3 regions of the Colwellia sp. M166 genome follow, and region 3 is predicted to be linked to each of the others. Evidence: predicted binding sites of a transcription regulator. Region 3 holds the regulator's gene; each other region holds the start of a gene.

The links. The regulator MetJ, encoded in region 3, represses methionine synthesis genes. The targets are predictions, from matches to a motif close to TAGACGTCTAGACGTCTA.
Region 1: a site for MetJ is predicted at 6,927-6,944, ahead of metK (methionine adenosyltransferase). Genes of this name have one in related genera too.
Region 2: a site for MetJ is predicted at 2,737-2,754, ahead of FGD67_RS02265 (cystathionine beta-lyase). Genes of this name have one in related genera too.

The regions. Positions count from the first base shown of each region.
Region 1 covers NZ_CP040755.1:4,034,904-4,045,716, reverse strand. The annotation lists gene FGD67_RS18270 (UbiH/UbiF/VisC/COQ6 family ubiquinone biosynthesis hydroxylase) at 1-736, opposite strand, end outside; gene ubiH (2-octaprenyl-6-methoxyphenyl hydroxylase) at 828-2,078, opposite strand; gene pepP (Xaa-Pro aminopeptidase) at 2,225-3,565, opposite strand; gene FGD67_RS18255 (UPF0149 family protein) at 3,639-4,208, opposite strand; gene FGD67_RS18250 (cell division protein ZapA) at 4,445-4,750, shown strand; RNA gene ssrS (6S RNA) at 4,891-5,071, shown strand; gene murI (glutamate racemase) at 6,000-6,854, shown strand; gene metK (methionine adenosyltransferase) at 7,037-8,224, shown strand; gene FGD67_RS18230 (universal stress protein) at 8,389-9,312, opposite strand; gene FGD67_RS18225 (ECF-type sigma factor) at 9,519-10,082, opposite strand; gene FGD67_RS18220 (serine/threonine-protein kinase) at 10,206-10,813, shown strand, end outside.
Region 2 covers NZ_CP040755.1:471,099-481,911, reverse strand. The annotation lists gene FGD67_RS02270 (alkaline phosphatase) at 16-1,422, shown strand; gene FGD67_RS02265 (cystathionine beta-lyase) at 1,509-2,702, opposite strand; gene FGD67_RS02260 (DNA polymerase II) at 2,874-5,327, opposite strand; gene dinG (ATP-dependent DNA helicase DinG) at 5,411-7,525, shown strand; gene FGD67_RS02250 (YqaE/Pmp3 family membrane protein) at 7,647-7,805, opposite strand; gene FGD67_RS02245 (DUF924 family protein) at 7,899-8,441, opposite strand; gene pdsO (sortase-associated OmpA-like protein PdsO) at 8,834-9,688, opposite strand; gene pdsR (proteobacterial dedicated sortase system response regulator) at 9,926-10,642, shown strand; gene pdsS (proteobacterial dedicated sortase system histidine kinase) at 10,649-10,813, shown strand, end outside.
Region 3 covers NZ_CP040755.1:2,053,867-2,064,679, reverse strand. The annotation lists gene hflK (FtsH protease activity modulator HflK) at 1-946, shown strand, start outside; gene hflC (protease modulator HflC) at 950-1,834, shown strand; gene FGD67_RS09360 (DUF2065 domain-containing protein) at 1,936-2,121, shown strand; gene FGD67_RS09355 (adenylosuccinate synthase) at 2,269-3,567, shown strand; gene FGD67_RS09350 (malic enzyme-like NAD(P)-binding protein) at 4,119-5,360, shown strand; gene FGD67_RS09345 (sigma-54-dependent Fis family transcriptional regulator) at 5,595-7,031, shown strand; gene ccoG (cytochrome c oxidase accessory protein CcoG) at 7,223-8,602, shown strand; gene FGD67_RS09335 (VOC family protein) at 8,845-9,258, shown strand; gene metJ (met regulon transcriptional regulator MetJ) at 9,375-9,707, opposite strand; gene metB (cystathionine gamma-synthase) at 9,943-10,813, shown strand, end outside.

The DNA of each region.
Region 1 (10,813 bases), 2.0 Mb from region 3:
CTTCAGGGCTTGTTGACCAAACAATAGAGCATAAATCGTCTTGGTATAATGGCAATAATGCTAAGGGTCCCGTTGCTAGAAATACTTGCCAAGCGGTATTTTGATGGCCTTGTTGGCATTTAACGGTCGCGACAATGGCATGATGATCATAATCACGAAAGGTTAACGGTACGTTCATTTGTTGGCGCACCCAAGAATTTGCCCCGTCAGCACCAACCACTAATTTTGCCACTAGCGGCATCGCTTGCTGGCCAGTTTCGCGATTAACTTCAAAGGTGGCGAATACTTCGTTATCACTGAGGTTTAATTGCTGTAGTTTATGCTCAGTAAAAAACTCAATGCCACTGTCTTGTGTTGCTTTGTGCCATAGCGCATTGCGAATTGCTTTGTTTTCAACAATAAAGCCTAATTGTTCGGGGCCATGCCCTACGGTTTTGTGGTTAACATCTTTTAAAGCAAAGTCTAATTGACCATAACCGGCTTTATCCCAAATATGCATGTCATGATAAGGCTGAGCGCGTTGAGCGATTATATCTTGCCAAACATTGAGGTTGTTAAACAGTTGCACACTGACGGCATTAATAGCACTCACCCGTACTTCGGGCTCATCAGTGAGTTCAGTTATCGGCGAGTTGTCAACAATCGCAACGCTTAGCTCACTTTGCTGACGGATCGCTAAGGCAAGCGTTAAGCCCACCATACCGCCACCAACAATTAACAGATCAAATTTTTGCATTATATTTCACATTTATTTGTTTAATTCTAATAGCCCGACGGGCTTTTTAGTTGTCGCACTTAGCTTATAACTGGCGGCTAAAAGCTGGCTGCTAATAACCCATGGTTTTCTTCACCAAGGCGTTTTTCAACATCGGCACATAATTCAATACTTTCAAGCCAATATTACGCCCTGCAACTAATAGCGGTAATTGGTTGGAAAACAAGGTCACTAATGAGTCGGTTAAGCTGATCACTTGTTGTTGGTCTTGCTGTCGAGCCTTGGCATATTGCATTAAATTAGCAAACGAGCCAATGTCTTGTTGGCTCTCTAAAGCATTTTTGATCACTTGAGTCATATCACTGACATCACGTAAACCTAAGTTAAAACCTTGTCCGGCAATCGGGTGTATGGTGTGTGAAGCGTTGCCAATTAAGGCCATGCGATGATAAACCTGCTCGCTCGCTTGCACTAATTTTAACGGATAAACCACCCGTTTGCCGACATGCGTTATCTTACCCAGCCAATGACCAAAAGCTTGCCCTAGCTGCTCAGCAAATTCATCATCTGACAAATTTATCATTTTTTGGGCTAACGCTGGCGTTAACGTCCATACCAATGAACAACGTCCTTGATGTTGTTGATTAGCATTTGGCGATAGCGGTAACATGGCAATTGGGCCAGTTTCGGTGAAACGCTCGTAAGCAATATTATTATGTTGATGAGCGGTAGCGACATTGGCAATTAATGCCGATTGTTGATAATCACGGCTGGTGGTCGCAATATTGGCAAACTTGCGACAAGGTGACTGCACACCATCACAAGCTAACAATAGCGCTGTGGTTAACTTAATTCCCGAACTTAACGCAATATTGACTTGCTCGCTTTGCCATTGCACATTTTCAATGCTGTCAGGAGTAAACCAAGTAATGTGTTTTTTTGTTGCTAAGGCTTTTAATAAAGCCGCACCAATAACCGACATTTCAGCGACATAACCTAGCGCGTCAACTTGTTGATGTTTTGCATATAATCGAGCTTTGCCATAATGACCACGGTCTGAAATATGAATATTTTGAATTGGCTCAGCGTATTGATACAAATACTGCCATGCTCCAACTTCAGTTAAATAAGCGGCACTACCATGTGATAAAGCTAATACCCGATCATCGAAGCTACGTGACGGATCAGTTAAGATCGGATTCGCTTCAATAATCGCTATTTTCAGTGCGGCTTGCTGCGAAGTAACTAAAGTGGATAAACTCAGTGCCATTAGTGCGCCCGATAAACCGCCGCCCGAAATAACCACATCAAAGTGCTTAGCCGTATTAGCAGTAACCTTGTCTTTATTTACGCTTGTGTTCATCGTTAACCTTTAATTTTTATACTGCTTTAGCGTTTTTTTGTTACTTTAGCCTTATTAACAACAGGCATAATTAACCCTAAGCTTATCTTTTGATCAGGTTTATCACTTTGTTTTTAATCAACTGATTTGTTTGCAATAAAAAACAGTTACTTCGACATCAGTGTTTCAATTTCTGCAATGGTTTTCGGTGCATTAACGGTTAAGTTTTCAAAGCCTGTAGGCGTTACTGCAATATTGTCTTCAATTCGTACGCCAATACCACGCCATTTTTCATCAACACTTTGATCGGTTAATGGGATATAAATACCCGGTTCAATGGTCATCACCATGCCCGTAGCAAAAGGTCGATGTTGTTCACGTTGCTGATTTGAGTGATAGTCACCGACATCATGCACATCGAGTCCTAGCCAGTGTCCTAAGCCATGAATAAAATACTTTTTGCAGGCTTTTTGTGCCAACAACTCACTTAGGTCACCGGTTAAAATACCTAAGTCATATAAGCCTTGGGTTAAAAAACCACCAACAAGACGGTTTAATTCTGCAAAGGTTTGCTGTGGTTTTATCGCCTCGATAGCAAGATTTTGACTGTCGAGCACGAGTTGATAAATTAACGCTTGTGGCTCAGTAAACTTACCACTGATTGGAAAAGTACGCGTAATATCGGCGGCATAGCCCGCCAATTCGCCGCCGGCATCAATAAGCAGTAAATCACCATTATTTAGCGCGTCATCATTATCGGTATAGTGCAAAATATTGGCGTTATCACCACCGGCAACAATAGTGCCATACGCTGGGTAACGGGCACCGTTGGAGGCAAATTCATGTAGTAGTTCTGCCTCAATTTGATATTCAAACTTACCGGCTTGGGTTTGCAACATTGCGCGTTGATGAGCAGCACCACTGATCACGTTAACTTGTCGCATAATATCAAGCTCTGCTGATGATTTGTGCAAACGCATTTCATCAATCAGTTCGCTACAATCAATTAAAGATTTTGGTGCTTTAACACCGCTGCGAGCAGACTTTCTAACTTGGCTCAACCAATTTAGCACTTGTTGTTGAAATTCAGTCAGTTCTGGTTGGCAAATCAATACTGCACTTTTGCCCGCAATTAATGGCAACAGTTGCTCATCGACTTCTGCTAAGTTAAAACAGCTATCAACTTGATAATCAATCACGGCTTGTTTTTGACCGACTCGTCGGCCATGCCAGATTTCTTGCAGTTGATCTTTCTCTCGAGAAAATAAAATACTTTGCGCAGACCTTGATTGCCCGTTTTTGACTAATGCCAAAATAGCATCGGGTTCATTAAAACCCGTTAAGTAGTAAAAATGCTTACTTTGGCAAAAGGGGTATTCGGTATCATTACTGCGGGTAACTTCTTTACCCGCCGAAATGAGCGCTATGCTGTTGGCTGGCATTTGCGCTATAAAATCGCTTCTGCGCTGACAAAATTCAGCAACAGGTAGTAGCGTGTTTTTGATCATAGTTACCAGCTCACTGTTTTTATAGTTGGTGGGTAGCTTAAAGATAAATAACTAAACGTTTTAGTCGCTAGTGCTAATGCAGCGTTGCCGAGTTATCTTTTAGCTCAGGTGCGGCACCTAATTCGGTAAAACAAAGTAAGGCAGAAATTCTGACGTATTCAGCAATTTCAAAATAGGCTTGCTCGGTGTCTTCATTTTCTTCGACTTCATCTGACAAATTGGCAATTTCACCAAAGTCGGTCAGTACTTCTTTGACATCTTCAGACAGTGTGGCATTTTTATTTTGTTGTAAACCAAAGCCTAAATTAAAACCTTGTACCCATTTACCTAGGGCATGGCCACGTTCAACAATTGAGTCGTCATCATCAGGTAGCATTAATTGAAAGCTATAAGAATCATCAAGAATTTTTTGCCAAATATCACTGTAAATATCTTTAACTAAGCTTTTAACGCTAGCAGGCAAGCCTTCGGCATTATTAAGCATGTCATTAACCATAGCGACATAATCGTTACTTTCAAACTCAAAACCTGCCGCAATTAAGCCAGTAAGCACACCATGAATTTCAGCAGCGTGCGCCTCAATACCTTCGCTAGTTAAAATTGCTTGTACAGAGGGAAAATCTAAAGTGGTGCTATCAGCCATAAAAATATCAATTCAATCGAGGTATATTGTTGACTATCTTAACATCGGCATAGCCTTGATTCCAGAAAAAAACCATAGAGATCACTTGCATAGTGTAACACTCACCGTTATAGTTCCCCCTTATGGGGTACTAAGTTTTGATTATTATTACTTTTCTTGGTATTACAGTCTGTAGTTTAGTATTTCGAGCTATTGTTTGAAAATACTAAAATAATGTTTTTGAGAATAACAACGCGATGAGCCAACACACAGTTACGATAAATGTTGCCAACAAACGATTAAAAATCGCTTGTCCTGCTGGCCATGAATCGGCTTTGTTGCAAGCAGCCGATGAAATTAATAAGCGCTTAGCTCTCGATGTGAAGAAAAGTCCTTCGGCAAAAACCCCTGAGCAAGCTTTGGTGATGATGTCGTTAAACCTTGCCAATGACTTGGTTAAAGCACGAGCTGAGTTAGAGCAAGAACGCGAAAAAATGCAAAGTAAAATTGAACTGCTACAAGCCACAATTGAACTGGCTGTTAATTCCCCTAAAAGCGCATAACTCACCCTCTCGGTATTATTCAATTTTCTAAAAATATGGTTTTTGTTTAAAGAAACTTCAATTTGTTCAAGCATTAAGCAGTCAGGTCTTACAAGTAATAAAAGACTTAATTCGGCTGACATTATTCGCTATAATAACTTCGTCTTCTGGGATGTTTGTTTGTGAACTATGTCCCTGAGCCGATAAGTTTTACCTAAGGAAGTTGATTATTAACTATTGTGCAAGCCCGGCTCGTATCGGGAAGCCTACGGTTAGCATGATATTTCCGCCCTGAACACCCGGTGTTCAGGACTATGTGAGCTGCGGCATTCTGGAAGACATTACTAATTTTTTATTGCTAACAAGCCTTCTGCTTAAAAATATCAATACTATTTCCGCACATCACTAGAAAAGCACCCAGTGTTCAGGACTATCTGAGCTGCGGCATTCTGGAAGACATTACTAATTTTTTATTGCTAACAAGCCTTCTGCTTAAAAATATCAATACTATTTCCGCACATCACTAGAAAAGCACCCGGTGTTCAGGACTATCTGAGCTGCGGCATTCTGGAAGACATTACTAATTTTTTATTGCTAACAAGCCTTCTGCTTAAAAATATCAATACTATTTCCGCACATCACTAGAAAAGCACCCGGTGTTCAGGACTATGTGAGCTGCGGCATTCTGGAAGACATTACTAATTTTTTATTGCTAACAAGCCTTCTGCTTAAAAATATCAATACTATTTCCGCACATCACTAGAAAAGCACCCAGTGTTCAGGACTATCTGAGCTGCGGCATTCTGGAAGACATTACTAATTTTTTATTGCTAACAAGCCTTCTGCTTAAAAATATCAATACTATTTCCGCACATCACTAGAAAAGCACCCGGTGTTCAGGACTATGTGAGCTGCGGCATTCTGGAAGACATTACTAATTTTTTATTGCTAACAAGCCTTCTGCTTAAAAATATCAATACTATTTCCGCACATCACTAGAAAAGCACCCAGTGTTCAGGACTATCTGAGCTGCGGCATTCTGGAAGACATTACTAATTTTTTATTGCTAACAAGCTTTCTGCTTAAAAATATCAATACTATTTCCGCACATCACTAGAAAAGCACCCGGTGTTCAAGATTATCTGAGCTGCGGCATTCTGGAAGACATTACTAACCCTGTGTCTGCTAGAAAAATATATAGATCTCATTTGCCGGTTAATAATATACTTAACAATATTGTTTTCTGTTCACTCTAAGCCGTAGTTATTTAATGCCCCCGCAAAATAAAACCCATACCAAGATAGCGATTTCAAAGCGAGACAGTCTGCAGCAAGTTAATCGTGCTGACCCTATCGGTATTTTTGATTCGGGTGTTGGCGGTTTATCTATTACGCAATGTATTCAACAGCAACTCCCTCATGAGAACTTACTTTATGTGGCGGATACCTTGAATGCCCCCTACGGTGAAAAGTCGACACAATTTATTCAACAGCGAGTTAACGAGATTGCTCAATGGTTTATTGAACGTAAAGTTAAAGCTATTGTTGTTGCTTGTAATACCGCGACCGTTAATGCCATAGATCAGTTACGTAAACACATTTCGATTCCGGTCATTGGCGTAGAGCCCGCGATAAAGCCAGCAGCAAACTTTAGTAAAAACAAGAAAGTCGCTATTCTGGTCACGAAAGCAACGGCAGAAAATCAGCGTTTTCTCACCTTAGTGGCGCAATATCGTAATAACAGTGAAGTCACGATTCAGCCCTGTCCAGGTTTAGTTGAGCTTATTGAGCAAGATAAAAAAAACTCTGTTGAATGCAAACTGATGTTGAGCGCTTATTTGCTGCCGCTTATAACCCAAGGTGTTGATACTATTGTCTTAGGTTGCACGCATTATCCGTTAGTCAAAAGCTTAATTAGTGAAATATGTGGTGACGGTGTACTCATTATGGAGACAGCACAACCCGTCACTGAGCAGTTGCAACGACAATTAGCATTACACCAGCTAATGAATAACAGTAATGACTTAGGTACAACAAGCTTTTATAGCTCTAAACATAGTGCACCACAGCAAGCGCTTTTCAGCCACATTTGGCAACGTCCATTACAATTAAAACACTATCCCTAAAAAATTTAGCGCCACAACATGAACAAAAAGTAATATTTTTTGAGATATAGGAATAAGTTTTGATATAGCTCAAAGACGTTTAGCCATCTAGGCGTAAAAAACTCTAGAAAAGCGATAGGTAAACAGTTAGAATATCGCCATTAAAGCAATTTTTGTTTTTCAATTAATTTTTACGAGGGTTTATGTCTACACACCTTTTTACTTCTGAGTCAGTATCAGAAGGACATCCGGATAAAATTGCCGATCAAATTTCTGATGCGGTTTTAGATGCTATTATTGCCAAAGATAAGCATGCACGTGTTGCTTGTGAAACCATGGTAAAAACTGGTGTTGCCATTATTTCAGGTGAAGTTACTACGTCTGCATGGGTAGATTTAGAAAGAATTACCCGTGATGTTATTTCAGAAATTGGCTACACCTCTTCTGATGTTGGCTTTGATGGTGAAACATGTGGCATCATGAATTTAATTGGCCAACAATCTCCAGAAATAGCTCAAGGTGTTGATCGCGTAAAGCCTGAAGATCAGGGCGCTGGTGACCAAGGTTTAATGTTTGGTTACGCCACCAATGAAACCGAAACTTTAATGCCTGCACCATTATACTATTCTCATCGTTTGGTTGAGCGTCAAGCTGAAGCACGTAAATCAGGTATTTTACCTTGGTTACGTCCTGATGCAAAAAGCCAAGTAACCTTTATCTATGAAGATAACAAGCCTGTCGCTATTGATACTGTTGTGCTTTCAACTCAGCATAATCCTGATATCAAACAAGAAGACTTACATGATGCGGTAATGGAAAACATTATTAAGCATGTTTTGCCTGCAGAGTTGTTAACTAAAGAGACAAAATACCATATTAATCCAACGGGTCGTTTCGTTATCGGTGGCCCAGTGGGCGATTGTGGCTTAACCGGTCGTAAGATTATTGTTGATACCTATGGCGGCATGGCTCGTCATGGTGGTGGGGCATTCTCAGGTAAAGATCCATCAAAAGTTGATCGCAGTGCGGCATACGCTGGTCGTTATGTTGCAAAAAATATTGTTGCGGCTGGTTTAGCTGATCGTTGTGAAATTCAAATTTCATACGCTATCGGCGTTGCTGAGCCTACTTCAATCTCTGTTGATGCCTTTGGCACTGGCAAAGTCTCTGAACAGCGTTTAGTTGAGCTTGTGCGTGAGCATTTTGACTTACGCCCATACGGCATCACTAAAATGTTAGATTTGCTGCACCCAATGTATAAACAAACGGCAGCTTACGGTCACTTTGGTCGCGAACCTTTCGAAATGACCGTCGGTGATGATACTTTCACAGCATTTAGTTGGGAAAAAACCGATAAAGCAGAAGCGCTACGTTTATCTGCTGGTATCTAATAAATATCGCCAAATAGCATTAATATTAAGCATAAAAAAACCGCTCATTGAGCGGTTTTTTTATAACAAATAATCGAGATAAAACAGCCTCATACCAAGTTTATTAAGTTTGTTCCCCCTCAGAAACTTAGTAAAACTGGTATTAATCTATATAAACATTCGCACTACATAGCCAACATCATATTTTCACTATCGGGTTTGATCACAAGTATATCACTAGAGATTTTATCAGTTAAAAACTGCGAACTATCGCCGAGCATTCTATTGAAGAAATGATCATGTTTACAATTACCAATAATTGTTAAACCGACATGAAGCTCATCAGCAGTTTGCGGTATATCATCATCAGGCATTGACTCATTTAGGTGAACAGTACCATTGATATTTGCGTGAGCAGCAACATACTTATTAATTGTTTTCATGTGTTGACGCTTCACCGAAACCCCTTCCCTAAAACCAGAGTCTGCATCATAGTTTATTGCGATAGAAGCTGACTCACCATAATAACAATCCAAGATATGTAATTCGGCTGACTTCAACGGTATTAACTGCTCGCTAGCATCCAAAATAGTATGATTCAATGCTTTATTGGTTTCAGTGTCATCATCAATATCCAAACAGGCAAGAATTTTATATTCAGGTAATTGTGCATTATTTTTTACCAGCCAAACCGGTAACTCGCAATGTCGAGTTAAGTAACGCTCAACTGATAAAGTGAACAAATCAAGGAGATGGTTTTCTTTATGAAAAAGCCTCATCACTAAAGATATTTTATTAGCGTTAATAATTGCAGCGATAGATGTTACCGCTGGCGCTTGCCATGAAATGATAATGTCTAAATCTAGGTCTTCATCAGTCAAGCGATTAAACTTTTCACAAATCAATTGCTGTTGCTGTAAAACAAATAGTGATAAGTCATCTGGCAAGCCACTATCAAATTTTTTGTCATGCACTTCTTTATAAAAAGACCTAAATACCGTTATTTTAACATGGTTCTGTTTGGCTACATCAACCGCACGTTGTAAAACAAAGTTATTAGTATCACTTGAGCTTTCAATCACCAATATATGCTTAAAAATACTATTCATCGCTATCTTCCTTAAAGGTGTCTGCATTTTATCGTTACTATCTATAGAAGCGAAAAACCAGCTCTATATGCGACATTTAATTTTCTAGCGTTGGAGTTATACCAAGTTTATTAAGTTTGTTCCCACTCAGAAACTTAGTAAAATTGGTATTATGACTTGCTCACGTAACATTAGCGTACTTGACGGATGTGGGAAATAGCGAAGTATTAATGAAGGGTTAGTGTGTGGCTTAGCCATGCTTTGGCTAATTGGGCATTTCTTTCAACTGTTTTTTTAGAGATCTCAAACAGGTCAGCTATTTCTTGAGTTTTTAAGCCAGCAAAAAACTGCAAATGTAATATATCAGCCTTGCGTTGATCAAACATGGCCAAAGAACTAAGTGCTTCGTCTAACTCAATCATATCGTCAGAGAAGTAGCTGGGTTGTTGATGCTCATGGAGGGTTAGCAACTTAGCACCATCGCCTCGTTTGGTTGCTTTTTTCATTTTGGCATAATCAACAAGAATTCTACGCATAATACGGCTAGCTAAGTTGAAGAAATGAATACGGTCATGATAATTCACTTTCACATGCATAAGCTCAAGAAAAGCTTCATTTACTAATGCTGTGGCTTGTAATGTATGGCCTCTACCCTCTTTACTCATTTGCTTTGCTGCTAAACGATGCAATTCATGACTGACAAACTCACTTACTTTATCCAAAGCATGTTTCTCACCTGCTTGCCAATCTCTTAGCAAACGAGTGATTTCAGCTGAATTATCTCTATTCATAAACTTTCACAATCATGTTTTTCGTCTAGTATTTAACCAGTATACCGTAATTTCAATTTTTCGCCGGCGCATAACAAAAGACATAGCAAAAGATAAATGAAAATACAGGGATAAATTAAGGTTATGGATAAAATAACATGGCGTTTAATAGAGGATATTTTCAATCAAGCTATCAAGCTGCCTAAAGCACAACAATCAGCCTATATTACGCAAGCGTGTGGTACAGATACCGAGCTATTTCATAAAGTAAAATCACTATTAGATAATCAAAACAACGCCACCAAAATTTATGATGTGATCTCGAAAACCGCGGCTAATTTTTTTACGTTACAAGAGAGCCTCATTGGCCAAAACATTGGCAATTATCGCGTCATTAAATCTTTAGCTAAAGGTGGTATGGGCAGCGTGTTTTTAGCTGAGCGTGCCGACCAACAGTATCAACAACAAGTAGCTATCAAACTTATTAATACACAACTTGCCGACAAACAAACCCAAAACGCTTTTCGCACCGAACGGCAGATACTGGCTAATTTACAGCATGCAAACATTTCTCGGTTGTTAGATGGCGGTACTTTAGATAATAATATGCCTTATTTGGTGATGGAATACGTTAAAGGCGAGCCCATCAATAGCTATTGCCATAACAACAATTTGTCATTAAAAGCACGACTAACACTATTTAAAAAAGTTTGCCACGTCGTGCAATATGCACATCAAAACCTTATCATTCA
Region 2 (10,813 bases), 1.6 Mb from region 3:
TTTAGTGGAAAAAAGATGAAAAAATTCATTCCAACATTATTAACTAGCCTATTGGTCATGTCATGTAGCCAATTACAAGCTGACACGAGTTCTCAAGCAAGTGCTGTTATTGCAGATGCCGCAGCCGTTAATGCGCCAAAAAATATTATTATGATTGTTGGTGACGGTATGGGACCTGCTTATACCAGTGCCTATCGCTATTTTCATGATGACCCTAACACCGATACTATCGAAGAAACGGTATTTGATCGTCACCTCGTTGGCAGTAGCAGCACATACCCTGCGCGTATTTCTGGCTACGTAACTGATTCAGCAGCCGGTGCAACCGCACTTGCTACGGCAACAAAATCTTATAATGGTGCCATTGCTGTCGATGTAAATAAAAACCCTGTTGAATCTGTGCTTGTTTGGGCAAAAAAACAAGGTAAGAAAACTGGCATGGTGGTTACATCACAAATCAACCATGCTACGCCAGCGTCTTATTTGGCACATAACGAAAGTCGTAATAATTACAATGAAATAGCAGACAGCTTCTTAGAATCCGCTGACAATATTGATGTCATGTTAGGTGGTGGCTGGCAGTATTTCCTTCGCAAGGATGTCAACCTTGTCGATGGTTTTAAAAATAAAGGTTTCCAATATATTGATAACTACGGGCAACTCAACCAATTAACACCACAAAAGAAAGTATTGGGCTTATTTGCTGATAAAGGCTTGCCATGGGCGCTTGATGACAGCAATAAACACCGTTTGTCAGCAATGACTAAAGCGGCCATTTCACAGTTAGAAAATGAGCAAGGTTATTTCATGCTCGTTGAAGCAAGCCAAGTTGATTGGGGCGGTCATAGCAATGATATTGCTTCTGCGATGGCTGAAATGGATGATTTAGCAAAAACACTCGAATATTTAGAAGCTTATATTGCGAAAAACCCAAATACTTTAGTGGTGCTAACCGCAGATCACAGTACCGGTGGTTTCACTATTGGTAAAGATGGCGATTACTTATGGCAGCCAGACGTATTGCGCAGCATGATCATGTCGGCAGAGACGATTGGTAAAATCTTAGCAAAAGAGCAAATAATTAAAGCTAACGTTAGTAAAATGCTTAACTTCACCATTACCGATGCTGAATTTCAGGCGCTAAAAGCAGCAAAAGCTAACGCTAAAAAATCGCTTGCTGACTATAATAATGCTAGTGCTGCCGTAAAAAAACAGACCCGTAAGCCAACGATTAAACGTGCCATGCACTTAAGTGTTAACAACCTTATAGATCAACGTTCTATAACAGGTTGGACAACGTTTGGTCACACGGGTGTTGATGTGCCAGTATTTGCGATGGGCAAACAAAAAGAGCTTTTCCAAGGTTTAAGCGATAATACAGAAATTGCAAGTAAGATATTTCAGTTATTAGGCAAAAAATAGACGATAACACGCTCTCTTTTGCCAACTAAACAAAAACGCCGAGTAAGTACATTTACTCGGCGTTTTTATTGATACTTTATAACCCGCTACTTTTCATTATTATCTTGTTCAAGCACCTGATTAAAGCGGGCAAAACCTTGTTCGAGATCGTTAATCAGATCATCAACATTTTCTAAGCCGACATGTAAACGGATCAGCGGAAATTGATATGGCCATTTCGTTGCGCTACGCATATTTTTAACGCTGGAAATGCCTAAAATTAAACTTTCAAACCCGCCCCACGAATAACCCATTTTAAAATGTTCCATACCATCTAATAAGGCAGTTAGCGCGGCTTGGTTACCTTGGTTTAAAACAAAAGAAAACAAACCGTTCGAGCCAGTAAAGTCACGCTTAAAAAATTCATGACCTGGGCACGATGGTAAAGCGGGATGTAAAATCGTTTCAACCTCAGCACGCGTTGCTAGCCAATCGGCTATTTTAAGTGCACTGGTTTGATGTTGCTGCAAACGCACGCTCAAGGTTCTAATACCGCGCATGGCTAAATATAAATCATCCGGCGAAGTACATTGCCCCATAATATAACTACTTTCGCGTAACTGAGGCCAATGTTCTGCGGTTGCCGTTGCTGTGCCTAACATGACGTCTGAATGGCCAACAATATATTTTGTTGCCGCTTGAATTGAGACATCAACACCGTAATCAAACGGTTGAAAATTCACTCCTGCTGACCAAGTATTATCTAACATCACGATACAATCATGACGATGAGCAACCTCAGCAATCGTCGGCACGTCTTGCACTTCCATGGTAATAGAGCCAGGTGATTCTAGAAAAACCAGTCGTGTATTCGGTTTAATGAGTGCTTCAATACCTTTACCGATAAGGGGATCATAGTAAGTTGTTTCAATGCCCAATTTAACCAGTATTTTATCGCAATAATCACGCGTCGGTTCATAGGCGGTATCTACCATTAAAATATGATCGCCTGTTTTAACGAAAGCTAAGATGGCATTGGTTATTGCTGCAGTACCTGATGGATAGAGCGCACAACCTGCTCCGCCCTCAAGCTCGGTCATAGCATCGCTAAAAGCAAACGAAGTGGACGTTCCTCGTCGACCGTAAAACAATACCTGATTAGTTTTATTTGCTGTGGCATGTTTCATTTCTTTGACAGAATTAAAGACTACCGTCGAGGCACGCTCTACCGGTGGATTAACCACACCACGTGTCCATTGGCTTTTACGGCCGGCATTAATGAGTTTCGTTTCTTTTTTCATGTCTAGGTTACATCCCACAGTAAATATTAAATCATGGCTATCTAGCCATCTATAATATATATAACGTGAATTACCTTAAGAAGCACGATTTATTTTGACATATCATAGTCATGATATTTATTGATGGCTAAATTGATGGAAAAATAAGGGAATAATACTGGACATCAAACGTTAGCGATCAAATAAACTCATTTGACTATTGGTGATTTCATCAAAGCTGGTATTAATAAAAGGTAGAATGGCATCGGCAACTGCCATTAACTGTCGGTCGATATACAATTGATAATCTAATGCCGCGCTTTGACAACCTCTAGCTTGCGGGCCATTAATCGTCATCACATATTCAATCCAGCCTTTATTTTGATACTTAAGCGGCTTACCTTGCTGCTGATATATCTCATCAGCTAACCTCGCCGCTCTGACATGGGGTGGAACATTCTTAACGTACAGGTCGAGCTTACGACGTAAACGTTTACGATAATACAGCAAATCATCGTGCTTGCCCGCTAATGTGTCAGCAACCATTTGTTTAATATATTCGGCGACAGGTTGGCGATTAAATACTTTTAAATACAAAGCGCGTTGAAATTGTTTCGCCAGTTCAGTCCAATCGGTACGAACACTCTCTAAACCCTTAAATATCAACTGCTGTTCATCACCTTTTTGCACCAACCCCGCATAACGTTTCTTCGTGCCGACGTCTTGCCCGCGAATGGTCGGCATCAAAAATTGGCTAAAATGAGTTTCAAATTCAATTTCAAGTTCACTAGCGATGGCAAATTGTTCAGTCAAACGTTGTTGCCACATGACGTTAATATCATCTTGTAAGCTTTTGCCAAGTGCCCTACTGTCAGCCGCACTTTTATCATTACCGACATGAACAAATATCGAATCGGTATCGCCATAAATCACTTGATAACCTTTGTCTTGGATCCAAGACTTGGTAATTTTTAATATGCTATGACTTCTTTTGGTGATTGACCCAGATAAACGCGGATCAAAGAAACGACAGCCAGTTGAACCTAAAACGCCGTAAAACGAGTTCATAATAATTTTTATCGCCTGTGATAACGCGGCGTTTTGATCTTGTTTGGCAATGTCGCGCTCTTTCCACAAGCCATTAATAATATCCGGCAGAAAGTGCTGCTCTCTAGAGAAATAAGCACCATCAAAGCCCTCTATCGCTGTTTCTGGCGACTTTAAACCTTCTATCAAGCCCATAGGGTCAATATTAAAACTACGGATAATACTGGGGTATAGGCTTTTAAAATCTAACACTAAAACATTTTGATAAAGTCCCGGTGTTGAATCCATGACAAAACCACCGGGCGATTCAAAACCTTGATCGCCATCGCCCATGTTTGGCGCAACATAACCACTTCTATGCAGCTTTGGCAGATATAAATTAGTAAAGGCGGCCACTGAGCCACCGACGCGATCGATGGCTAAACCGGTTAATTGCGCGCGCAGCATGGCAAATTCTAATAATTGCGTATGCTGAAAAATTAATAACACTAAGCGGCAATCTTCTAAGTTATAAGTGGCGAGCGCAGTTTTATCATGATGAAAATTATCGGTAATTTCTTGCACACGATTATCAACATCAATAACTTTTTTTCCTATACCTAATAAGGTATTAGCGACATTGTCGAGTGAAAAGCTCGGAAAGTTGTAAGTAGCGGTTTTAAGTAAATCGATACCATCAAGCACCACACGGCCTGCTATTTCGATAAACTGTTGTTCGCTAGCTTTATTTTTACGCCAATAAGGCGTTGTACCGTCACGACCAAGCGTAAACTTAACACCATGTAAATCATAGCGTTTTTGTAATAAATCAAAGTCAAAGTTAATAACATTCCAACCGATAATAATATCGGGGTCATGGTCGCTGAACCAAAGTAATAAGTTGGTTAATAATTGTTTTTCATCTGCTTGCCAAACAATGTCGATATCGGTAGTTTTTGCTTGTTCGCGGGTAATTTCTTGTTGATCAGCAATCATCAATACTTGCTGACAATGCTCGCTATATAACCCGATAGAATACAACTCGCCTGACATTGAGCATTCGATATCTAGCGAGACCGTTGTTAAGGTAATATCTTTTTGCAAAGCTTTATCAACGCGTTTACATTTAGCCTGTTCAAAACGACGATATTGATGGCTACCCGTTAAGAGGACGTTAGCTTTTTGGCCGGCAAAGGTAATATCAGCGGTAATAAAACGTTCCATTAAAAAACGATCATCTGGCCTAATATCATCTTCATAACACTTGATGCCCCATTGTTTTAAGACCTCTCGCGCTTGATAAAACTCACGTAAAGTTGAAAAATATAATGCCACTACACTCACTTGATTAAATGCCTTTAAAGCCACCGGCTTTATTTCATCAAGGTAAATGGCTTCTTGGTTTAAAGCGCTTTCAGCTTGTGGCGCCGCCGTTTGTTCAACAAAAAATACCGCGCGTTCATTACTGACAATAAGTTGTACCGGCCCTGCGGGTGTTTTCAACCATAAGCAAACTTCAATATGATTATTGCGGTCTCTAGTACTTCGGGTCAGCAAAAATCCCCGCATGGCAGCAGGCAATTGTTTAGCTTCGGTTAATTGTTGCGGAGAAATTTGCATTAAGGGTTCTAATTGTTGGCGGTAAACTGTTAATATATACAGCAGTGTAAATCATCTATTGTCGATAGGAAACTACAGCGCCGATGTTAAGCGATAAAATTAAGCAAGTTATTAGAAGCTCCTATAAAGCCATAGGTGAAAACCTGACTAACTTTAACCCACGCAAGCAGCAAACATTTTTGATTGCCGAAATCGCTAAAACCCTCGCCGGTGACTACGACAAAGTACGTAAAATTATTACCATTGAAGCCGGCACAGGTACCGGTAAATCATTAGCTTATGCTCTGGGTTCTATTCCATTAGCCTTAAGCCGAAACAAAAAAGTCTGTATCGCTACCGCAACCGTAGCACTGCAAGAGCAACTGGTTGATAAAGATTTACCGTTTTTGAAAAAGCACAGTGGTTTAGATTTTAATTTTACCTTAGCAAAAGGTCGACAACGCTATGTTTGTCGCCAAAAGCTCGCGCTTGCTGTTGCCAATGACGATAGCCCACAAGCCGGTTTTACTTTTGCAGAAAAGCCCCAAGCTAGTGATATTCGCACCTTAAATAATATGCACAAAGCGCTCAATGATAACACTTGGCCAGGCGATATTGATGCTTGGCCAGAGCCGGTAAATCATCATATTTGGCAACAAATACAAGCGGACAAACATAGCTGTTTAAAGCACTTATCAGATCACAGTCATTGCCCTTTTCATAAGGCAAGAGAGACCATGGAAGCGGCTGATGTACTGGTGGTAAATCACAGTTTATTACTGGCTGATTTAGAGCTTGGCGGCGGGAAAATTTTACCGTCTCCAGAAGACACTTTTTACATAATTGATGAAGCTCATCACCTACCAAAGGTAACGCGTGACCACTCTAGCGCCAACTTAACCATTAAGGGAGCCATTGACTGGCTTGGAAAGTTACAAGAAACCGGTGATAAAATCGCAAAATTGGTTAAATCTAATAGTGCAATATCGCCGTCAATAAAACTGGCCGACGATTGCCAAGATATTTTGCTCGATATGCAAAAAGTATTGAGCTTAATCGACAATAATCGCAGCCTATATTTCAATCAATCGGCGAACAGTCATAGTCAATTCCAAGGGCAAAATCAAACCCTACAATACCGTTTTGAAAACGGCATTATTCCTCAAACATTGAAAAATTTAGCTGAAGATTTAACCGATAGTTCAAAGAAGTGTTTAGCGCATTTAAACAAGCTTTATAATTTATTGATGGAGTCGGTTAAAGACGGCGATACCCAGATGTATTTAGCTGAGCCATTATTAGCTGAATCCGGTTTTATGATCCAACGTTTAGAAAATTTTAATGCCTTATGGCAGATGTACGCTAAAACCGATAACGAAAAAGGCGCACCTATGGCGCGTTGGTTAGAGCAAATTGAAGGTAAACGTAGCGACTATCTTATTAGCGGCTCGCCTATCGAAGTGGGCTTTACCTTAGAGGATATGCTGTGGTCTAAATGTGAAGGCGCGGTGTTATGCTCTGCCACCATTTTAGCGCTTAACTCTTTTGATCATTTTCGCCGCCAAGCAGGTTTAAGAAACGATGACGGCAGCCAATATCAAAAAGTCGATTCTCCTTTTGATTACCAAAACAATGCTCAACTGGTTGTGCCGAAAATGCAATATGAACCCAGTGCAGATCAGTTTACCGATGAATTGATTGCCAAATTACCTGAGCAAATTAAACGCGGTAAAGCGACATTGGTGCTTTTTTCGTCCTATTGGCAAATGGATAAAGTGGTTACTGCCCTGCGCGAGAAAACTAAACTCAGTATTTTGGTGCAAGGTGAGCAATCGCGACAAAAAATTATCGAAACCCATAAAGCGCTCTGTGACAAAAAACAAGACAGCATTATTTTTGGTACGCAAAGCTTTTCTGAAGGGCTAGATTTACCCGGTGACTATCTCACCAACGTAATAATCACTAAATTACCTTTTTCAGTGCCATCTTCACCTGTCGAAGAAGCACAAGCTGAATATATTACGGCAAAAGGTGGTAATCCGTTTATGTCTATTTCAGTGCCTGAAACCTCTAAAAAACTCATTCAAGCCACCGGACGTTTACTCAGAAATGAAAAAGATTACGGGGTTATCATCTTAATGGACCGACGTGTGGTCAATAAACGTTACGGCAAAGACCTATTAAACTCCTTGCCGCCATTTAAACGCGTCATTGAATAATTTATAAATCATAGCGAGATAAACATAAACAAATAGCTTTTTGGCCTATTTGCTTAAGATTTTAGAAACCTTAGTGACAGTGCTGACTCGTACTTCTCCTGTTTCATTGCCCGTAAAATTACTATTTGGTGATCAACCATATGGCGTGTAATACCCCGGGAACAAAAAATAACAAAGATAAAATAATATTAATGACTAAATCTTTTCCTACGCCAGACTTGATGAAAACAGCAACAGGTGGCAGTAATATCGCGATAATAATATGGACTAATTTGTTCATCGTTGCTCCCTACATTAATTATTTTTCTTGTCCTTAATTATTAGCACAACGGATAGGGTTTGCTTATTAAAATAATACTTGAGTCTTTATTTATTAAAATGAAGAATTGGGCTGTTGCAGAAAACTATCTTCATCGGCAGTTGATGAACGGCCCAATATTTTATTACGATGCGGGTATCGTCCAAATTTTTTGATGATCTCTAAGTGTTTTATCTCAAACGCCAAACTATTCGCGTTGCCAAGCTTTTCATACAAAGCTAACGCTTGCTGGTGAATAACCATTGATTCACTATGCATAAAAGGTAAGTAAAATAAGCTCCGTTGATTTTCTGCCACTTTCATATCCATGCCTAACGCTATAGCTTCTTGCGCTAACACTAATGCCAATGAATCGCTGGCGAATGATTTAGCCGTATCGCGGTAGATATTACGCGAGAATTGGTCAAGTACAATAATCTCCGCCAAGCGCCCTTTAGGCGTATCTCGCCAGGTAAAAAGTTCGGCTTTATTCGCTGCATTATGCAAGTTGATAAAACGATGCTTAATTTCTTGGTCAAAGGTTAAATCTTTAAGCCACCACTTTTCAGGTAATATTTCATTAAACCAAAAATGCAGTACCTGGTGCGCGGTGATCATAGACATTTTTTCCTTATCATTAAAAGATGAGATAAAGTCAGTGTAGCATTAAGCTCTGCTACACCAGAGCAATTAGACTTTTTAAGACAGTAAATAACCTGAATTCGAGATAAGTAAAACAAAGCAATGGGCAAAGGTATTAGGGGCTGTTGAGCTTTCGAGATTATTTTTGCAGCAAAGATCCCCCTTGCTAAAACAAGAAAAGCCAAGGTGGGAGGCCTTGGCTTTATTAAGCTTTTTTTATCAACGTTATGTTATTTCAATAGCAAGCAATAGCGGTTGGGGACGCCTGCAGCTGGTTAGTTCACCTCCTTACTTTATTAAAACTCGTTAAATAAATAGAAAACCTTATTAACCCAATAGGCTTAAAAACCTAGTAACACGTCTATAAATTAATAATTTTGTGCTGTTTGCGCATTTTCTGACTTAGTTTTATTTGTTGCTACAGCAGTATTTTTTAGTTTAATAACCACTCGACGATCATAAAAGCTGATTTCTTTATCTACCGAGGCAACAACCGGTTGCTGCTCGCCATAAGCAAATAAATTAATTTGCTCTGCCATTACCCCTTGGTCAATCAGTGCGTTTTTAACGGCATTAATACGTGCTAATGAAAGCGCTTGGTTTAACGCTTCACTACCTTGCTTATCGGTATAGCCAGAAAGGTCTAACACTAAATGCGGTGATTGCTTAACAATGCGCGCTAAACTGATAATTTGATCTTGATAATGTGCTTTAATTTCGCTTGAGCCGGTTGAAAACTGTAAGCTCATTAATAAATTTTGTGCTTGCAATAAGCTCGCTGTTTGATAATTCTGCTCTAACGCAAGCAACTCAGCTTGGTAACGCTGCTCTGATGCTGCTATTTCTTCTTTATAACGGGCCAAAGCCATTGTATTGCTTTGCTTTTCTAATAAGTAAGCGGTCGATATGCTTTCAACTTCATCTTCTGCGTTCATATTCTTGGCAATAAGGTTACCCGCTACTCCTGTAACAAATGCGCCAATTGGCCCACCAAAAATGGCCCCAATAACCATACCTGTGCCTAAGCCAATTTCTTCTTTCAGCTGTGCTGCATCTTCTTGCTGAGTTTTTAATTTTGTTGCGCTTTCATAATCATTAGCGAAAACAGGGCTTATGGTTAAGCTTGAAATTAAAGCGGCGCTAATTAACGTTTTTTTCGAAAGATTTTTAACAACATTGTGAGTTGCTTGTGTATTTTTTGCTGTCATTGAATAAGTCATCATCTGAGTACCTCGAGTTAATAATGTGAGTGATATATCTTTACTAACTAATCACTTAATTAGCTTGTTTGTTTTGATGATGCTATTAAACCTTAACAAAACGACCACTTAAGGCCGCAAAAGTGACAATTCGCTGAGCAAATGTGGCAACATTATGGCAATTGCAATAATTAGCAGCTTAAATAGGATTAATTCGATATTATCAAGCTCATATCACCCCCCAAAGGATCAGCAATAATCATGTTAAAACGCATCGCTATCGTCGAAGATGATGCCGCAATCAGAGAAAACTATGCGGACGTTCTACGTTTACAGGGCTACCAAGTGCAAACTTATGCTGATAAAACATCTGCCATGCAAGCTTTTAACCTTCGCTTGCCTAATTTAGCGATTTTAGATATTGGCTTAGCACACGAATACGACGCCGGTTTTGAGCTATGCCAATGGCTACGATCTATGTCGACAACGCTACCGATTATATTTTTAACTGCACGCGATAGTGAAGTTGATACAGTATCTGGCCTGCGCATTGGTGCTGATGATTACCTCACCAAAGATATTAGCTTGCCGCACCTTGCTGCACGTATTGCTGCCCTTTTTCGACGCCAAGATGCACTCGGCAAACCCCAACAAGCTGATCATATGCTCACTATCGGACCATTAACCGTTGATAGTCAACGTATGAGCATTGAATGGCAAGGTCAAAGTGTAGATTTGACCATTACCGAGTTTTGGATGCTATACGCACTGGCTAAGCATCCCGGCCATGTAAAAAATCGTAGCCAATTAATGCAAGATTCCAAAATATATGTTGATGACTCCACCATTACCTCGCATATCAAACGGATACGAAAAAAATTCAGCCATATAGATAGCGAGTTTAATTGTATTGAAACGGTATATGGCATGGGCTATCGCTGGAACCAAAGCCCGGCAGCAATCACACAAGGTCGCTAAGTACAGATGAAAATGAAGTGGCGTTTTGGCTTAAGAAGTAAATTATTTCTATTATCCGGTTTTCTCTTTACCATTCCATGGTTTGGCTATCAGTACGTTTGGGAAATGGAAAAATACCTCAGATATGGCCAAGAACAGACTATTATCGGCACCGCTAGAGCCCTTGCCACT
Region 3 (10,813 bases):
GATTTTAGTTTATGCCTTTAACGGTTTTTATACCATTAAAGAGGCTGAAAAAGGTATCGTTTTACGCTTTGGTCAATATGCTGGCATGATTGAGCCTGGCTTGAGCTGGAAATGGACTTTTGTTGACCGTATTATTCCCGTTGATATGCAAACCACACGTAACCTTCCATCTTCAGGTTTTATGTTAACCAAAGACGAGAATGTTGTGCGTGTTGAGATGGAAATTCAATACCGTGTTGTTGACGCGCGTAACTACATTTTTAGTGTTACTAACGCAGATGAAAGTTTAAGTGAATCACTTGATAGTGCTTTACGTTATGTTATTGGTCACGCAAAAATGGATGACATTTTGACCAGTGGACGTGAAGAAGTACGTCAAGCGGTATGGCAAGAACTAGAAAAAATAATTGAGCCTTACAACTTAGGTTTAATTGTTGTCGATGTTAACTTTAAAGATGCTCGTCCCCCTGAAGAAGTGAAAGACGCTTTTGATGATGCTATTTCTGCACAAGAAGATGAAGTGCGCTTTTTACGTGAAGCCGAAGCTTATGCTCGAGGGATTGAACCTCGTGCCCGTGGCCGTGTTAAACGTTTAGAGCAAGAAGCTTTAGCTTATAAAGCACAAATTCTACTTGATGCTGAAGGTGATGTTGCTCGTTTTAACAAGCTGTTACCTGAATACCTAGCAGCACCAGAAGTTACCCGTCAGCGTATGTATTTAAAGTCGATGGAAAACGTTTACAGCAATACCAGCAAAGTGATGGTGGATGTTGATGGTGGCAATAACATGATTTACTTACCACTAGATAAGATTATGCAACAACAATCTGGTAATCAACGTGTTATTCAACAGTCAACACCGACAGTAAACCAAACTTCAAATGGTAATAATACGTCACCAACGTTATCCGGTCGTAATGATCGTTTCAATAATGGGAGAGATTAAGCCATGAAGAATTTTTTATTGGCAATCATAGCCTTAATATTTGTACTAACGGTATCGTCTGTTTTTGTTGTTTTTGAAGGTCAGCGTGGCATTGTCTTTCAATTTTCAAAAATTAAACGTGATGGTGATACGGGTGATATGAAAGTGTATGAACCTGGTTTACACTTTAAATTTCCTTTTATTAACACCGTACGTAAAATTGATGCCCGTATTCAAACCTTAGATGAAGCAGCCGATCGTTTTGTAACATCTGAAAAGAAAGATTTAATGGTCGACTCATTTGTTAAATGGCGCATCGTTAATTTTTCAACCTACTACTTACGTACCTCAGGCTCAATTGAGAATGCTCGAGCGTTATTAAAACAGAAAGTTAATAATGGTCTACGTACAGAAATTGGTACCCGTACCATTAAAGAAATTGTTTCTGGCGATCGTGATGACATCATGGCTAAAGCATTAGAAAGTGCTGAAAGCAGCCGTGAAGACTTAGGTATTGAAGTGATTGATGTTCGTATTAAAGCGATTAATCTTCCGACCGAAGTTAGTAACTCGATATATGAACGTATGCGTGCTGAACGTACTGCGGTAGCGAAAGAACATCGCTCACAAGGTCAAGAGCAAGCTGAAATCATTCGTGCAACAATTGATGCAAAAGTGACGGTAATGTTAGCGACAGCACAAAAGAGCGCACAAGAAATTCGTGGTGAAGGTGATGCCTTAGCAGCGAAAGTTTATGCTGACTCATATAGCCAAGACGCTGAATTTTATAACTTCTTCCGTAGTCTTGAAGCTTATGAAAAAAGCTTTAGCTCGAAGAGTGATATCTTAGTCGTTAAACCGGATAGTGACTTTTTTAATTATCTAAAAGATGCTAAAAAAGCGAAGTAACTTTTAAGTTAATTCGTGATTGAAAAGCCATGACCTTGTCATGGCTTTTTTGTATTTAATGGCTAATAAATTGCTAAAACTGATAAATGACCAGGTGAAATATGATCTCTACCTTACTGATGGCACTCGCAATTGCTTTTATTCTTGAAGGCTTAATCCCTGCACTTTTTCCAAACAAATGGCGAGCTTATGTTCTAAAGTTAGCTAATGAGCCAGTCGCTGCTATTCGGCAAGTAGGAATTTTTTTGCTACTGATCGGCGCTTTATTACTCTGGGCAGTCAATTAAGGCGATTCTAAGCTAAATTAATTGTCTTGCTAACCCTAAGCTATCAATAGCTTTTTTTATAACGCGTTAAAAATCAACAATTATTACTTGGACTCAATATTGATATTTGATAGAATCCCCGCCTAATTTTCCTACCAATATGTGAACATGGGTAAAAACGTCGTAGTTCTAGGCACCCAATGGGGTGACGAAGGTAAAGGTAAAGTCGTTGACTTACTTACTGATAAAGCAAAATATGTAGTGCGCTATCAAGGTGGCCACAATGCTGGTCATACACTAGTCATTAACGGTGAAAAAACCGTTTTACACCTTATTCCATCAGGCGTATTACGTGATAACGTAAAATGTTTAATCGGTAACGGTGTTGTTCTTTGTCCTAAAGCCCTGATGACAGAAATGGCAATGTTAGAAGAGCGTGGCGTCCCGGTACGTGAACGTCTTTTAATTAGCGATGCTTGTCCGTTAATTCTTCCTTACCACAATGCTTTAGATGCAGCTCGTGAAAAAGCCCGTGGTAGCAAAGCTATCGGTACTACAGGTCGTGGTATTGGTCCAGCTTACGAAGATAAAGCTGCTCGCCGTGGTTTACGTGTTGGTGATTTATTTTGTGCAGAGTCATTTGCCGCAAAGTTAAAAGAAATTATGGAATACCATAACTTCGTATTAACCGAATATTACAAAGCTGAGCCAGTAAGCTACGAAGAAGTGCTTAAAGATGCAATGGCTGTTGCTGAAGTTATTAAAGGTATGGTTGCTGATATCTCTGAAATGTTAGATCAAGCGCGTAAAGCGGGCGAATCTATCATGTTTGAAGGTGCTCAAGGCACGTTACTTGATATTGACCACGGTACATACCCATATGTAACTTCGTCTAATACAACTGTTGGTGGCGTAGCTACGGGTAGTGGTTTTGGTCCACTTTACTTAGATTACGTACTTGGCATCACTAAAGCATACACAACACGTGTTGGTTCAGGTCCATTCCCAACTGAGCTAGATGACGAAGTTGGTCATCACTTAGGTACTGTAGGCCATGAATTTGGCGCGACTACTGGCCGTGAACGTCGTTGTGGTTGGTTCGATGCTGTTGCAATGCACCGTGCTGTACAAGTAAATAGTATCACTGGTTTTTGCTTAACTAAGCTTGATGTTTTAGATGGTTTAGAAACGTTAAAAATCTGTATCGGTTATAAAACGGCAGAGGGTGATGTGATCACTGTGCCACCAACAGCCGCTGAAGGTTACGAAAAAATCACCCCAGTATATGAAGAAATGCCAGGTTGGAGCGAATCAACTGTTGGCGCTACTAGTGTGGATGCTTTACCAGCAAATGCTATTGCGTACATTAAACGCATTGAAGAAGTGACTGGCGTACCTGTAGATATTATTTCTACCGGTCCAGATCGTGTTGAAACTATGATTTTAGTTAATCCATTTGACGAATAATTAAATTTTCACCGTTTTAATTTCTTTTTAAAAACCACCTTTTAGGTGGTTTTTTTATGCCTAAAATTATTTATTTATCCAGATAAGTACGAAGTGTAACAAGCCAGTATCTTGTATCAAATAGAGTATTTTTAAACTCACCAGGTTGACCAGTTTAACGTTAAGGTTTGAAGGAGAAATAACTAAATAGTCGCTAACTTCTGCTATCTGTCATGAAATGATATTAAGCATAACTAAAACAAGCATTTTAAGTTCATGCTTGCTCCTTAAGCCACTTATAACTTATTCAAGCAACATACGGGGCATTTTACGATGAATAGTCAGCGCTTTATGCTGAATATTCAGCTAAGTAATGTGAAATATGGAACAGCTAAGGCTATATTGCTTATAGCTTGTAGCGAATTAATATATACAAAATAGCTTGAAATTAGCAAGCACATTGCAATAACATATAAAATCATGATAATGAATATAACCATCATGAATTATTGCAACGGCAACATTAATACCGAACCAAACTCACCCATTAGCCTCACTTATTAGGAATGAACATGACAGATCTTCGTCAACAAGCACTTGATTATCACGCTTACCCAACCCCGGGAAAAATTAGTGTTGAATTAACGACTCCAGCTGAAACCAGCTATGATCTCTCGCTCGCGTATAGCCCGGGTGTTGCCGAGCCTGTTCGCGCTATTGCGGCAAACCCTGATGATGTTTATAAATATACTGGTAAAGGTAATACCGTTGCTGTGATCACCAATGGTACCGCTATTTTAGGTTTAGGCAACTTAGGGCCAATGGCGTCTAAACCTGTTATGGAAGGTAAAGCTTTATTGTTTAAACGCTTTGCTGGTATCAACTCTTTTGATATTGAAGTAAAACATAAAACCGTTGAAGACTTTGTTAATACCGTAGCCAATATCGCTGACAGTTTTGGTGGCATAAACTTGGAAGATATCAAAGCACCTGAGTGTTTTGCCATTGAAAAGGCGTTAATTGAACGCTGTAAAGTACCGGTATTTCATGATGACCAACACGGTACTGCTATTGTCACAGCTGCAGGTATGATTAATGCGCTTGAAATTCAAGGTAAAGAACTTCGCCATGCTAATATCGTTTGTATGGGCGCAGGTGCAGCGGCAATTGCTTGTATGGAATTATTGATTAAGTGCGGTGCGCAACGTGAAAAAATTTACATGCTTGACACTAAAGGGGTTATTCATACCCGTCGTGACGATCTAAATGAATATAAAAAATTGTTTGCTAATAATACCGATAAGCGCACATTAGATGAAGCTATTGATGGTGCTGACGTATTTGTTGGCGTATCTGGACCTAACGTACTTTCGGCTGAGCAGGTAAAATTAATGGCCGCTAAGCCAGTTATTTTTGCTTGTTCTAATCCAGATCCTGAAATTAAGCCCGAACTAGCACTAGCCACCCGCGATGATTTAATTATTGCTACCGGACGTTCTGATTATCCAAACCAAGTGAATAACGTGCTTTGTTTTCCTTTTATTTTCCGTGGTGCCTTAGATGTACGTGCACGTACGATAAATGATGAAATGAAAATTGCTGCCGTACATGCTATTTGTACTTTAGCGAAAGAAGAAGTTCCGGCGGAAGTTCTAGCGGCGAGTGATAGTAAAAGTTTAGTCTTTGGTAAAAATTATATTATTCCTAAGCCAATGGATTCTCGTTTACGCTCAGCGGTGGCTATTGCCGTTGCGCAAGCGGCGGTAGACTCAGGTGTCGCTGCTTTGGAAATGCCAGAGAACTATAACGGCTAAACCGCTAATAGATAAAATTTGAAAGTATTCAATTATTGACAAGGGAAGCGTAATGCTTCCCTTTTTAGTGTTCGTTATAACCAGCGGCTAATTGGTATAAATATCGTTGATAAATAAATGCGTGCTCACTTCAACAAATAACTAATCAATTAAGTGATGGCTTTTACATTGACTGAATATCCATCATAATACCCTCGAAATATCGTGGCCCTATTTTTAAGAGTAAAGTTATTGATGACGAATGAAATGAATCAAGAAATTAAAGCCTACCTTGCTGACTCAGAATTATTGCTCAATGCGGTTGGTGAAGGCATTTATGGCTTAGATGCACAAGGTCGTGCTATTTTCATTAATCCGGCCGCAGAAGCTATGACAGGCTGGACCTCTGCTGAATTGCTCGGAAAGAACATTCATCAATTTCACCATCACAGTTATAGTAATGGCGAGCCCTATCCTGCTTGCGATTGTAAAATCTTCAATACCGCGGTTGATGGTATCTCTCGACAAGTCACTGGTGAGGTGTTTTGGCGCAAAGATGGTAGTAATTTTCCGGTTGAATACACCACACAAGCGGTCTATAAAAATAATCATCTTATCGGTGCTGTTGCGGTCTTTCGTGATGTAAGTCAGCAACAACAAATTGAGTTAGCATTGCGCAGTGCTTTAGAAAACGTGCAGTCGCTTACCGAACAACTTAAAGCTGAAAATACCTATTTACAAAATGAATTAGCCCAAGAGTGGTCGTCAGCAGGGTTGGTGGGTAAAAGCGCAATTGTCAGACAAATGCTGTCACAAGTTGAGCTAGTGGCACAAACAGATAGTACGGTGTTGATTTTGGGTGAAAATGGTACGGGTAAAGAACTTGTTGCCCGTAATATTCATGCCCTGAGCCAACGTAAAAACTCTACTATGGTGAAAGTTAATTGTGCAGCCTTTACACCAAGTTTGTTGGAGTCAGAGCTTTTTGGTCACGAAAAAGGCGCCTTTACTGGTGCTATGGAACGTCGTAAAGGGCGTTTTGAATTGGCCAATGATGGCACACTATTTTTGGATGAAATTGGTGAGCTGTCAATGGAGGCGCAAGGAAAATTGTTGCGAGTATTACAAGAGCAAGAATTTGAAAGGGTAGGTGGAAGTGAAACCATCAAGGTGAATATACGCATTATTGCTGCTACCAATCGCGACTTATCAGCGATGATCGCAAGTAGCACATTTAGAATTGACCTATTTTATCGTTTAAATGTTTTTCCTGTTACTGTACCACCGCTGCGTGAACGCCAAGAAGACATTCCACTTTTATCGCAAGCGATTATTAGCACATTAAATACAAAGTTGGGGAAAAACATCAGTGCGATCAGTAATCGCAGCTTAACACAACTTATGCACTATCAATGGCCTGGTAATATTCGTGAATTACAAAATGTGCTGGAGCGTGAAATGATTTTAACCTCTGCATCGATTTTAAATTTTAATTTCAAAAACAATGTAAAAGCAGTAGTGCCAAAACTAGTAGAAACCTTAGTACAAGTTGAAGCCCAGCATATACTAACGACTTTAAAGGCATGTAAATGGCGTATTGGTGGTGAAATGGGAGCAGCTAAGCAATTAGGCTTACCGGAAAGTACACTACGCTCTCGAATGAAAAAACTGCATATTAGTCGACCTAATTAACTGATCTGCAGATTTGTCTTGATTTTTCTGTGATATATCGTGGTTCAGTGATATGTCGTGGGTTATGATAAACTTTGCTTTTAATTTCGTTTTAAAAATACACATATTAAACATGAAGTTATAATACTTATCTAACTTGGTTCATATTTTGCTATTGGTAATTATCCTAAGGTTAGTACTAGTAGTAAATCATGAAGTTTGATTATAAAGCAGAAGACTTAATCATTAAGCCATACAAGTCTGAATCTCCTGTTTATGTTCGTAAGCAAAAAGGTCACTATCAACGAATCCGGCAACTCACCGGCTTAGCCTTTGTTTTGTTATTTATTTTGGTACCTTGGATTAACTTTCAAGGTCACCAAGCGATACTGTTAGATATTGGTAAACAGCAATTCCATGTTTTTTCACAAACATTTTTTCCACAAGACTTCACGCTTTTAGCGGGGTTGTTGATTGTTAGTTGTTACTTACTGTTTTTTATCACTACGTGGTTAGGGCGAATTTGGTGTGGTTATACCTGTCCGCAAACGGTCTGGACTTTCAGCTTTATTTGGGTCGAAGAATGGCTAGAAGGTAGTCGCAACCAACGTATTAAACGTGATAAGCAGCCAACCACGTTAGATACCTTTGCGAGAAAGTCTGCCAAGCACCTTATTTGGGGGCTAATGGCATTTCTTACCGCAACGACCTTTATTAGTTATTTTTTACCGGCTAGAGCACTGTATGTCGATTTTTTCCAATGGCAATGGGACGGATTAACCACTTTCTGGGTCTTGTTCTTTGCTGTATGTACATACGGCAATGCAGGCTTTTTACGAGAAAAAATGTGCATTTATATGTGCCCTTACTCACGCTTTCAATCAGCCATGTTTGATAAAAACACACTGTTAGTGGCTTATGATAAATTACGCGGTGAAAACCGTGGCCGCCGTAAACGTAAAGAAGATCCAAAAGTACTGGGTTTAGGGGACTGTGTCGACTGTAATCTTTGTGTTGAAGTTTGCCCAGTTGGTATCGATATCCGTAATGGTTTGCAGTATGAATGCATTAATTGTGGTGCCTGTGCAGATGCTTGTGATCAAACTATGACTCAGTTTAATTATGCTAAAGGTCTAATTAGTTATACCAGCGAAAATGCTTTATTGGGCAAAAAGGCAAAGCTGCTCAGGCCGAAAATTATTGGCTATGGTATTTTATCGATATTAGCCATGCTATTTATGGTTTATACCGTGCAAGTACGAGTGCCAATTGAGTTTTCTGTATTACGTGATCGTGGCGCATTATTTCAACTCGATTTTCAGGATAATGTTACCAATAGCTATTTGTTAAAAATTACCAATAAATCGAAAATTGATCGGCAATTTGACATCAGTGTCCTGAACAATAATGTTACCTTAAGTGTTGCGGATCATATATTAATTAAAGGCGGTGAAATAGCTAGCGTGCCTGTACATTTAACGATGACGCCTGAGGAGGTTACAGAACGAGTAAGCGAAGTGTCATTACAGGTAAGTGTGCATGATTTACCGGAAGTTAAAGCGATAACCGTGACTAAGTTTTTCTCGAATTAGCTGTCGTGTTTTACGCATGAGTAACGCTTGGCAACATCAATAATACCAAGAGTATAGCCAGTATCATTCACTGCTCTTAAAAGACGTCGTACAGGCGTCTTTTTTTGATTTATTTGACCTGAAATGCGTTAAAATAGCGCCTTGTCTACTGATTAAAGTCCAATAAACTGTCAGTAAAATAGCCAGATAACGATAGTTAAAGACTGAAAAATAGCACTCACTATCAATTAAGAGTAAAACTAATGACGACAACCATCAAACAAAGAATATCGAATATCGCCCTAGTGGTTGAAGATTACGATGACGCAATTGCCTTCTATACCGAAAAGTTGAACTTTCAGCTTATTGAAGACACCGACTTAGGCGGCGGAAAACGTTGGGTGCTAATATCGCCACCAAACGGCAATGGCACTAATATATTACTTGCTAAGGCGAGTAATGCACAGCAAAGCCAATCAGTGGGTAACCAAGCCGGAGGACGAGTATTTTTATTCTTGCAAAGCAATGACTTTTGGCGTGATTATCATGAGATGAAAGCTCAAGGTGTTGAGTTTAATGAAGAGCCCCGCGTTGAAGAATATGGCACGGTTGTCGTGTTTAAAGATTTATATGGTACAAAGTGGGATTTACTCGAATTGAACGGCGAAAGTTGGTAACTTGCTTCTAGGCAATAGCTTTAACCTTATAGCTCTGGCGCGTAAAGTTAGGTCCAAAATAAGCAATAAAAAAGGCGCTGATCAGCGCCTTTTTATCTGCTTGTTGTGAGATTAGATTAATCTTCAATTTCAGCTTCGTATTCACTGAAGTCAGTGATGCCTTGTGCTTCTAACGCCCGACGAACACTTGCGGGTAATTTTTGTGTGTTGTCTTTTGCTAAGTCACCATCATCTGGCAAAGGTTGGCCAGTAAAAGCATGTAAGAATGCTTCACATAATAGTTCACTGTTAGTTGCATGACGTAGGTTATTTACCTGACGACGTGTTCTTTCATCAGTTAGCACTTTCAACACACGTAAAGGGATAGACACGGTGATCTTTTTTACTTGTTCACTTTTCTTCCCGTGTTCGGCGTATGGGTTAATATATTCGCCATTCCACTCTGCCATGAATATTCCTCTATGCTTAATTAATTGCGATAAACTTATAGTCGCGAAATCTTTTAGTTAGATTTGTTAGTTATAAGTTTATTCTTAGTTGTTGATTTTACTGGTTGTGGGGCGTGAGTCAATAACGAATGTGTAGAAGTTTAGATGTCTAAAGTTCTTGACCGCAGGCTTTAAACCGTTTAGATTTGTAGACGTCCAAACATCTATATAGAAAAGCGTCTATTCTGGAGCAGACATGAGTGAGAAAAAAATTGCCACCATCGCCGTTAGGGCAGGTATTAATAGTGACCAGCAACATGGTGGTGTGATCCCTGCTATTCATCTCTCAAGCACCTATGCCCTTAAAGGTTTTAATGAAAAACGTCAGTTTGATTATTCGCGCACTGGCAACCCAACACGTGCAACATTTGCTCAAGCTATTGCCGAATTAGAGCAAGGTGTTGTCGGTATTGTCACCAGTACCGGTATGTCAGCTGTACACCTTATTTGCCAATTGCTATCCGTTGAAGATACGGTGGTTATTCCGCATGATTGTTACGGTGGTAGTTTCCGATTATTTACCCATTTAGCTAAGCGTGGACAATTTAAGTTAGTGGTGGTTGATCAAAATGATCAAGCCGCCTTAACCCAAGCACTTTCGGCTAAACCTAAACTGGTGTTAATTGAAACACCGAGTAATCCATTATTACGTTTAGTCGATATTGCTGCTGTTACCGCACAAGCACATGCTGTTGGCGCATTAGTTGCCGTGGATAACACCTTTTTGTCACCTGTATTACAGCAACCTTTATTGCTTGGCGCTGATATTGTTTTTCATTCCACCACGAAATATATTAATGGTCATAGTGATGTGGTTGGTGGTGTTGTGGTGACCAAAGAGCAAACACTTGGTGAAGAACTTGCTTGGTGGGCAAACTGTATTGGCATTACCGGCTCAGCATTTGATAGCTACTTAGCGCTAAGAGGCTTAAAAACCTTACCTATACGTATGAAACAACACCAAATAAATGCTAATGCGGTAGCGCAATTTCTTGCTCAGCATGATGCCATTGAGCAAGTGTACTTTCCTGGTTTGGCAGATCACCCCCAACATGGCTTGGCGAAGC